DNA from 4 places in the Serratia entomophila genome. Region 2 is predicted to be linked to each of the others. Evidence: predicted binding sites of a transcription regulator. Region 2 holds the regulator's gene; each other region holds the start of a gene.

Region 1 (2,203 bases), 1.4 Mb from region 2:
CTTCACCAACACCCTCAGAAATACGTTAACTGACCAGCACTAGGCATCTCGCCGGCCTTTTTCATTCCCATGGCAGCAGCAGCTGTCGCTCCAGCTGCGGATCCAGCAGCGTCACGTGCAGCCCCACCAGCCGCACGCCGCGCCCTTCCCGGCGCTCGCGCCACGCCTGCCGCGCCACCTCCAGCAAATCCTGCCGATTCAGCACCGGGAAAACGTGCTCCTGGGTGGTTTGCTGAAAATCCTGAAACTTCAGCTTCACTCCCTGGCGGGCGATATGCAGGTCCGGCTTCACCTTGCGCAGCCGCAGCTCCAGTTCGGGGTAGAGTTTATCGACAATCAGCGCCTCGCACTCTTCCCAGTCGTGGATGTCCTCCGCCAGCGTGCGCTCCACCCCTACCGACTTACGCAACCGCTCAGAGGAAACCTCGCGCAGGTCAATGCCCTGGCAGCGTTCCCACAGCACCCGGCCAAACTTGCCGAAGCGCTTGAGCAGCAGCGCCAGATCGTACTGCTGCACGTCGGCGCAGGTGATTAACCCCACCTCTTCCAGCCGCTTGGCGGTCACCTTGCCGACGCCGGGGATCTTGCTCAGCGGCAGCTGCTGTAAAAACGCCGGCACCTGCGCCGGCGTGATCACATACTGCCCGTTCGGCTTGTTCAGCTCGGAGGCGATCTTGGCGAGGAATTTGATCGGCGCAATGCCGGCCGAGGCGGTGAGGTTCAGTTCGTCGGCGATCGCCTGGCGGATTTCCTGGGCGATCAGGGTTGCCGATCCGTTGCACTGGCGGCTGTCGGTCACGTCCAGATAGGCTTCATCCAATGACAGCGGCTCGATCAGCGGGGTGTAGCGGGCGAAGATCTCGCGGATGTGCAGCGAAGCTTCCTTGTAGGCCGCCATGCGGCCCGGCAGCAGGGTGAGATGCGGGCACAGTTTGAGCGCCATCGCCGTCGACATGGCGCTGTGTACCCCGTAGCGGCGCGCGGGGTAGTTGGCGGTGCTGATCACCCCGCGCCGATCGGCGCTGCCGCCAATCGCCAGCGGAATATCGCGCAGGCTGGGATCGTCGCGCATTTCCACCGCCGCGAAGAAGCAGTCCATATCGACATGAATGATTTTACGCATCGCACCCTCCAATAACACTGTATAAGTATACAGCCAGTTATCGAAAGCTCAAGGCTCGGTTGGCTCGGGGAAAACACCGTTTTCGGCAGATATTTCCGCGTTGTTAAAAAAGCTTAATTTTTCAATAGTATGATTTCCGCAGCTTCGCCATTCGCTTCCTCATAAAGGTATCCCGCATGATCAGGTTTTCCCATTTGCTGTTGGCCTCCGCGCTGTCGCTCTGCTCGCTGGCCGCAGGCGCCGCTGCCGGCCATGCGCCGGCGATTATCGCCCACCGTGGCGGCACCGCCGACGCGCCGGAAAATACCCGCATCGCCATTGAAACCGCGCTGAAAAACGGCGCCGACGCCATCTGGATCACCCTGCAGCAGTCCAAAGACGGCGTCATCGTGCTGTACCGCCCTTCGGATCTGAAGGCCTTGACCAATCAGCAGGGGCCGGTTTCCGCCTACACCGCCGAGCAGTTGGCCAGGGCTGACGCCGGCTGGTCGTTCGCCAAAGGCGAGGCTCATCCGTTCCGCGGCCAGGGCATCGGCATTCCGCGGCTCGACGAGGTGCTGCAGGCCTTCCCGCGCGTCACCTTCTATCTGGACATCAAATCGCCGGACGCCGACCCGGCGCAGTTCGGCAAAGCGCTGCTGGCGACGCTGCAGGATACCGATAGCCTGAACCGCACCCGCGTCTACTCCACCGACGCCAACTACCTGCAGGCGCTGCCGTCGCAGATCAAACGCTTCGAGAACCGCGACCAAACCCGCAGCCTGCTGGCCAATATCACCATGGCGCACCAGTGCGACGTTAAGCCGGATGCCCAGCAGCCGCGTTGGTACGGGCTGGAGCTGAAGCGCGAAGTGGAGGTGGTGGAGAAATATACCCTGGGCGAAGGGCGCTCCAGGGCGTTTCTGACCTGGGATAAGGAATCGATGGACTGCTTCCGTTCGCAAGGCCCGGCGCACATCATTCTGTTCGGCGTCAATTCGCCGCAGGAGTACCAGCAGGCGCTGGCGCTGGGCGCCGATGGGGTGATGGTCAACTCGCCGGCCGCGGCGAAAAGCTTCCGCAAGGCGAAATAAACCATCG
Region 2 (2,203 bases):
CAGGATCACCGGCGCGCGCACGTATTGCACGCCGAGCAGCCAGCCGAGGATCACCATATTGGCCAACGCCGCCGGGGCGCTCAGCCAGCGGATCTCGAGAAACAGCCGCGCCTGCTGCAGGACTTCGGCGTTACCGCCGACGATCCCCAGCGCCAAATCAATCAGCGGCTGGCGCAACAGCACAATCGCCAACCCGGCCAGCCCCGCCAACAGCAGCGGCTGCATAAAGGCGCGCGCCAGCGCCTGCGGGTTCTGCGCCCCCAGCGCCTGAGCGGCCAGGCCGGTGGTGCTCATGCGCAGGAACAGCAGCAGCATAAACAGGAAGCTGGTGGCCATGGCGCCGATCGCCACGCCGCCCAGATAGGTTGGGCTATCGAGATGGCCGATCACCGCGGTATCCACCAACCCGAGCAGCGGCACGGTGATATTGGAAAAAATCATCGGCAGGGCAAGACGCCACAGGGCTTTATCGGTGTCGCTGGTGAAGGCGGAAATCAGGCGCATGGTGAAATGTTCCCGTGAATACCCTTCCTGTTCAAGTTGCCGCCGTGTTGGCTACGTCTTGAAATTTCCTGGGTATTACATTGAATCAGAAATGACATCGCCCCAAGGCTGGGGCGATTTAAATCAGGGCGCAAGCGTTCGGGCGCGGCGGTTAAATCCAGTCGCCGTTGCGGATCACGCCAACCGCCAAACCTTCGATGGTGAAATTCTGCTGGCGCAGATCGACCACGATCGGTTGGAATTCGCTGTTTTCCGGCAGCAGTTCAACGACGTTGCCGTGTTTTTTTAGGCGTTTGACCGTGACTTCGTCTTCAATGCGCGCCACCACCACCTGGCCGTTGCGCACGTCTTGCGTCTTGTGCACCGCCAGCAGATCGCCGTCGAGAATGCCGATGTCGCGCATCGACATGCCGTTGACCCGCAGCAGGAAGTCCGCGTTCGGTTTGAACAGGGAAGGATCCACCTTGTAGTGGCCTTCGATATGCTGCTGGGCCAGCAGCGGTTCGCCGGCGGCCACGCGGCCGATCAGCGGCAAACCCTCTTCGTCTTCCATCAGCAGGCGAATGCCGCGTGACGCGCCGGAAACGATCTCGATCACCCCTTTGCGCGCCAGCGCCTTCAGGTGCTCTTCTGCGGCATTTGGCGAGCGGAACCCCAGACGCATGGCGATCTCGGCACGCGTCGGCGGCATGCCCGTCTGCGAAATATGATCGCGAATCAGATCATAGACCTCTTGCTGTCTGGTAGTTAGTGCTTTCATTCCGCCCCCCTGTTTGTTTATACAGTCTTGCTGTGAGTATATACAGGTAAGCTCGGATTGGGAACCGAAGAATGAATAAAAATCAGGGATTAGCGTTCCGCTCAGGCGAAGTGCTGCCACAGCACCGAGCCCCAGACGAACAGCGCCAGCAGGATCGCCAGCGACACCGCCGCCGACCCCATGTCCTTGGCGCGGCCGGACAGCTCATGGTATTCGCTGCCGACGCGGTCTACCACCGCCTCGATCGCACTGTTCAGGATCTCGACGATCATCACCAGCGCTACGGATCCGATCAATAAAATGCGCGCTATCGCACCCACATCCAGCCAAATCGCCAGTATGATAGCCAGCACGGTCGCCACCAGCTCCTGACGGAACGCCGCCTCGTGCTGCCAGGCGGCAGAAAGTCCTTTATAAGAGTAGCCGGCGGCTTTAATAATACGGGTCAGGCCGGTTGCTTGGTTCGCCATGTTTTCAGTGCCTTTCTCAGAGGTAAGTCATAATAAAAAGAGCCCGGATCGGTCAACGCTATCGGCTCTCGGTTTTCCAACACCACAGATCTGCTACCCGGTTTCTGGTATGCTTGCGGCGCATTGCTAACAAGAGGCTTCACGTTGTTATGTCAGGTTGGCGTAAAATTTATTATAAATTATTGAATTTACCACTCAAATTGTTGGTAAGAAGTAAGGTTATCCCTTCAGACCCGGTGACGGAGTTAGGGTTGGATCCCTCACGGCCGATTTTGTATGTTTTGCCTTATAATTCCAAGGCGGATTTGCTGACGCTGCGCACCCAGTGCCTGGCGCAGGATCTGCCCGACCCCCTCAACCCGCTGGAGATCGACGGCACGGTGTTGCCGAGCCACGTGTTTATCCACGACGGCCCGCGCGTGTTCCGCTACTACACGCCGAAGGAAGAGTCGGTCAAGCTGTTCCACGA
Region 3 (2,203 bases), 2.3 Mb from region 2:
GCCTTTCGGTTTGTCGTCTTTCAGCAGCTGCAGCGAAGCCACGCCGAGGAAGGTGGCGAAAATCACCACGCTGATGATCGAGGTCGGGCTGGCGCCGGTCAGATCGGCAAATGGGTTTTTCGGAATGAACGACAACACCATTTGCGGCACGGTCAGGTCGGCCAGTTTGCCAACGTAGTTGGTTTGGATAGCGGTCAGCCGTGCGCTTTCTTGCGCCCCTTGCACCAGGCCTTCGGCGGTCAGGCCGAACAGGTTGGTCACCAGCACGCCCACCAGCGCCGAGATAAGCGTAGTGAACAGCAGGGTACCGATGGTCAGAAAGCTGATTTTACCCAGCGACGACGCGTTATGCAGCTTGGCGACCGCGCTCAGGATAGAGGCGAATACCAACGGCATGACGATCATTTGCAGCAGTTGCACATAGCCGTTGCCGACGATGTTGAACCAGCTGATGGACTCTTTCAGCACCGGGTTGTCCGAGCCGTAGACCAGCTGCAGCGCCAGGCCGAACACCACGCCCATCGCCAGACCGACCAGCACTTTTTTCGCCAGGCTCCATTGCTTGTGGCGGGTTTGCGCCAACAGCAAAAGGAGGGCGACAAAGACCACCACGTTAATTACGAGCGGAAGATTCATCCCCAATGTCTCCAATAATCTTTTCTTATATAAAAATGGCTACGGACCTGCATGTAGCGATGTAAATATCCTAACAGTTTGGTGAATGGCCTACTTATATCCAAATGGAATTTGATATAGCTTTTTGTTTATATTTGTTTAATTAATATTCTTTCTGGTGATTAATTGGCCAGTGATCGCGATCACAGTTTGATATTTTTTATCTGCTCGAAATACGACTGCACCGGGATGGTGCACCCGCCCTGCCAATAGATGGCAAAAGCCACCAGGCAGAGACACAGGACGCGCTCCAGCTGGTTGCCTTTCTGAGAATTTAGCAGCGGCAGGCGGAAACGCCAGCGGCAGGGCCACAGCAGCGGCACGCCGGCGGGGGTGAGCATGTCGGCCAGCAGGTGGCTGAAGTAGCCGATGATCATGGCGTGCAGCACGTCGGGAGGAATGGGCCAGCTGCGAGGCACGTCCAACTGAAACAGCGCCATGCCGCCGGCGATCGCCAGCAGGCTGTGGGTGAAGCCGCGGTGGCCGAAGGCGCGGGCGATAGGGATGGCGATCCAGCGCAGCCGTTGGCCCAGCACCGATTTGGGGTGGTCGATGTCGGGCAGCAGCGAGGTCAGCAGCGCGGCCGGAATGATGTGCCACCAGTCGCCGGTGGCCAGTTCTGGCGTCACCTCGGCCTTCTTGGCGAAGATCGCGCAAGCGACAGAGAATATGAGATGTCCTTCCGCGGTCATGCAGTTGCTATTCCGGCTGGTAAACTGTTAATTTATCCAGTATATGGGAAAATTAACAGTAGCGGAAGCAGTTACCCTGTAACCAATTGTTTATTTTCCCCGGTTTTACAACAGCTTGTTACGCGATCCGCTGAGGTGAGGTGCGTTTTTTGCGCTGCGGCCATAAAAAAGGCCCTGCATGCAGGGCCTGAAGCGATAGCGGGAAGAGACATGGCTCAGCGCGCCAGCCAGCCGCCGTCCACCGCCAGCGTATAACCGTTGACGTAATCTGAGGCGGGCGACGCCAAAAATACCACTGGCCCCATCATGTCCTGCGGCAACCCCCAGCGCGCGGCGGGAATGCGTTCGAGTATTTCCTGATTGCGTTCTTCGTCGGCACGCAGCTGTTGCGTGTTGTTGGTAGCCATATAGCCGGGCGCAATGGCATTGACGTTGATGCCGTGCCGCGCCCACTCATTGGCCAGCAGGCGCGTCACGCCCGTCACCGCGCTTTTGGAGGCGGTGTAAGACGGCACCCGGATGCCGCCCTGGAAGGACAACATCGAAGCGATATTGATTATCTTGCCACCGCCACCCTGGCGAATAAACTGGCGCGCCACCGCCTGAGCCATAAAAAACAGCGTTTTGATGTTCAGGTTCATCACATCGTCCCAGTCTTTTTCGCTGAAATCGATGGCGTTTTCACGACGGATAATCCCGGCGTTGTTAACCAGTATATCGATGCGGCCGAATTCGCCGACCGCCTGCTCCAGCAGCGGCGCGATGACCTCAATGCTGCTCAGATCGGCCTGTAAATTGAGGAAGCGGCGACCGAGCGCATTGACCTTTTCTAGGGT
Region 4 (2,203 bases), 520 kb from region 2:
GCATTGGGATCCATAATCCATTCGAACATTGCCCAGCACACCTTCAATAAATGCAAAGAGTGAATTATACCCGTTTATCGCTGCGCTGACAGAGTTACCTAAACGCCGACTAAACGAAGGGGTTCAGGTTCAGATAAAGAAATGCCGGGCCAGCAGTGCGCCGGTAAAGCTCTTTTTCAGGTAAAAGCCGCGCGGCAAGGTCAGTATCGGCTGGCCCTGTTCGCCAATGGCTTCGGTCAGCGCCTTACTGTTGGCCGCTTTGGGGCGCAGCTGCAGCACTTCGCCGTGGCGGGCGGTGATGCGCTCTACGTGGCCAAGCACAATCAGGTCCATCAGTTCCTCCCAATCGCGGCGCAGCATCTCTTCCTCGGCGGCGTTGGGGCTCCAGAGCAGCGGTGAGCCGACACGCCGCTGCGCCAGCGGGATTTGCCGTTCGCCCTCCACCGGTATCCACAACACCCGCGCCAGCTTATGGCGCACATGGCTGCTGGCCCAGGTGACGCCGCTGTTGCCGGTGAGCGGCGCCACGCAAACGAAGGTGGTCTCCAGCGGCTTGCCGGCGGCGTCGATCGGGATGGTTTTCAGCTCGATGCCCAATTCAGGAAAATCCTGTTCTGGCTTGCTGCCCGCCATCGCGCCGAGATACTGCTCCAGCAGCATGCCAACCCAGCCTTTATCGCGTTTCAGATCTTTAGGGATCGGCAACTGCGCGCGGGCCGCCAGTTCGCCCAGGCTAAAACCGGCCAGCGCCTGCGCGCGCTCGAACAGCTGCCGTTCATTTTCCGGCGGTGGGGGCAAGGGGGATAAAAACGCCATAAATCAAGCCTGTCAGTTTTGGTTGAAAAACGTACTGCATTTGCACGCAGCCGATAACGGCAGCGTAAGCCTGGGGAAAAGAAGAATAGTAGCATGATTTTACATGCTTTTTTTCCTACCGCCGGGCTATAAGAAAATTCAGGCCGGCGCTTGTGCACCTGAAGCCACCGACAATAAACAGGATCTTACACCTATTTATCCACAGATTTATGGGATAACCCAAATTTTTGCCGATCACTGGTTCGATTTACAGCCTTGACGCGGGGGGTTTTTTACGAATTTGTCCGTTTTGTGCGTAACTTGCTCGGATAATCTGTGGATAAAAACGGCGTTGGTGGATCTTTCGCCAGGGCAAGATCCTAACCGTGCGTAGATCACATTTTTGCCCTGTTTATAACCCTGGATTGTATATTATCTTTTTGTATTTTAAGTATTAATTATAAATTTAATTTAATGTCCGTTTTACGGTTAACAGAGTTGTACCAGCTTATTCCTAGAGTTCTTCACACACCTATCCACAGAAAAAGTGAATAAAACCGACCAAAAAACCGGGTGCATGTTTATAACTTTGCCAATATCTGTGAGTTATCCCAATGTTATCCGTTCCCCAGTGCTGCAAAGCAGTGGTTTACCGCCTGTAGCTTGTGTGAAACAATCAGGACATCTATGCGAATTTAAGCTTATCGAGGTAGTCCGGTGATCGATGATGATGGCTACCGCCCGAATGTTGGTATCGTAATCTGCAATCGTCAGGGGCAGGTCCTGTGGGCCCGCCGTTACGGTCAGCACTCCTGGCAGTTTCCCCAAGGTGGGATTAACCCTGGCGAAACCCCGGAACAGGCGATGTACCGTGAACTGTTCGAAGAAGTGGGGCTGAGCAAAAAGGATGTGCGTATCCTGGCCTCAACCCGCAACTGGTTGCGCTATAAATTGCCAAAACGTTTGGTGCGTTGGGACACAAAGCCGGTATGTATCGGCCAGAAGCAGAAATGGTTTTTGTTGCAGTTAATGTGCAACGACGCCGATATCAATATGCAACGCAGCAGCACGCCGGAGTTTGACGGCTGGCGCTGGGTGAGTTTTTGGTATCCGGTGCGCCAGGTGGTGTCGTTCAAACGTGATGTCTACCGCCGGGTGATGAAAGAATTCGCCGTGACCGTGATGCCAATGCAGGAGCAGGCAGCGCAGCGGCAAGCCCCCGCTTACCGCAGGAAGAGAGGTTAAGTTAAGCAGACTATGCTCACGCGCTTGCGAGAAATTGTTGAGAAGGTGGCCGCGGCGGCCAGCCTGACGGATGCGCTGGATCTTTTGGTCAATGAAACTTGTCTGGCGATGGATACGGAGGTCTGTTCCATTTATCTGGCAGACAATGACCGCCGTTGTTATT

Evidence for each region. The regulator LexA, encoded in region 2, represses DNA repair genes until DNA is damaged. The targets are predictions, from matches to a motif close to TNCTGTATGTACATACAGNA.
Region 1: the regulator LexA is predicted to act here: its motif matches at 1,139-1,158, upstream of dinB (DNA polymerase IV).
Region 3: the regulator LexA is predicted to act here: its motif matches at 1,390-1,409, upstream of KHA73_RS10785 (metal-dependent hydrolase).
Region 4: the regulator LexA is predicted to act here: its motif matches at 849-868, upstream of mutH (DNA mismatch repair endonuclease MutH).

What each region holds. Positions count from the first base shown of each region.
Region 1 covers NZ_CP082787.1:925,565-927,767, reverse strand. The annotation lists gene dinB (DNA polymerase IV) at 62-1,123, opposite strand; gene KHA73_RS04305 (glycerophosphodiester phosphodiesterase family protein) at 1,300-2,196, shown strand.
Region 2 covers NZ_CP082787.1:4,488,091-4,490,293, forward strand. The annotation lists gene dinF (MATE family efflux transporter DinF) at 1-504, opposite strand, end outside; gene lexA (transcriptional repressor LexA) at 656-1,264, opposite strand; gene KHA73_RS21580 (diacylglycerol kinase) at 1,366-1,734, opposite strand; gene plsB (glycerol-3-phosphate 1-O-acyltransferase PlsB) at 1,884-2,203, shown strand, end outside.
Region 3 covers NZ_CP082787.1:2,196,655-2,198,857, forward strand. The annotation lists gene KHA73_RS10780 (L-cystine transporter) at 1-636, opposite strand, end outside; gene KHA73_RS10785 (metal-dependent hydrolase) at 819-1,367, opposite strand; gene kduD (2-dehydro-3-deoxy-D-gluconate 5-dehydrogenase KduD) at 1,583-2,203, opposite strand, start outside.
Region 4 covers NZ_CP082787.1:3,967,752-3,969,954, reverse strand. The annotation lists gene KHA73_RS19210 (TerC family protein) at 1-29, opposite strand, end outside; gene mutH (DNA mismatch repair endonuclease MutH) at 130-816, opposite strand; gene rppH (RNA pyrophosphohydrolase) at 1,513-2,040, shown strand; gene ptsP (phosphoenolpyruvate--protein phosphotransferase) at 2,053-2,203, shown strand, end outside.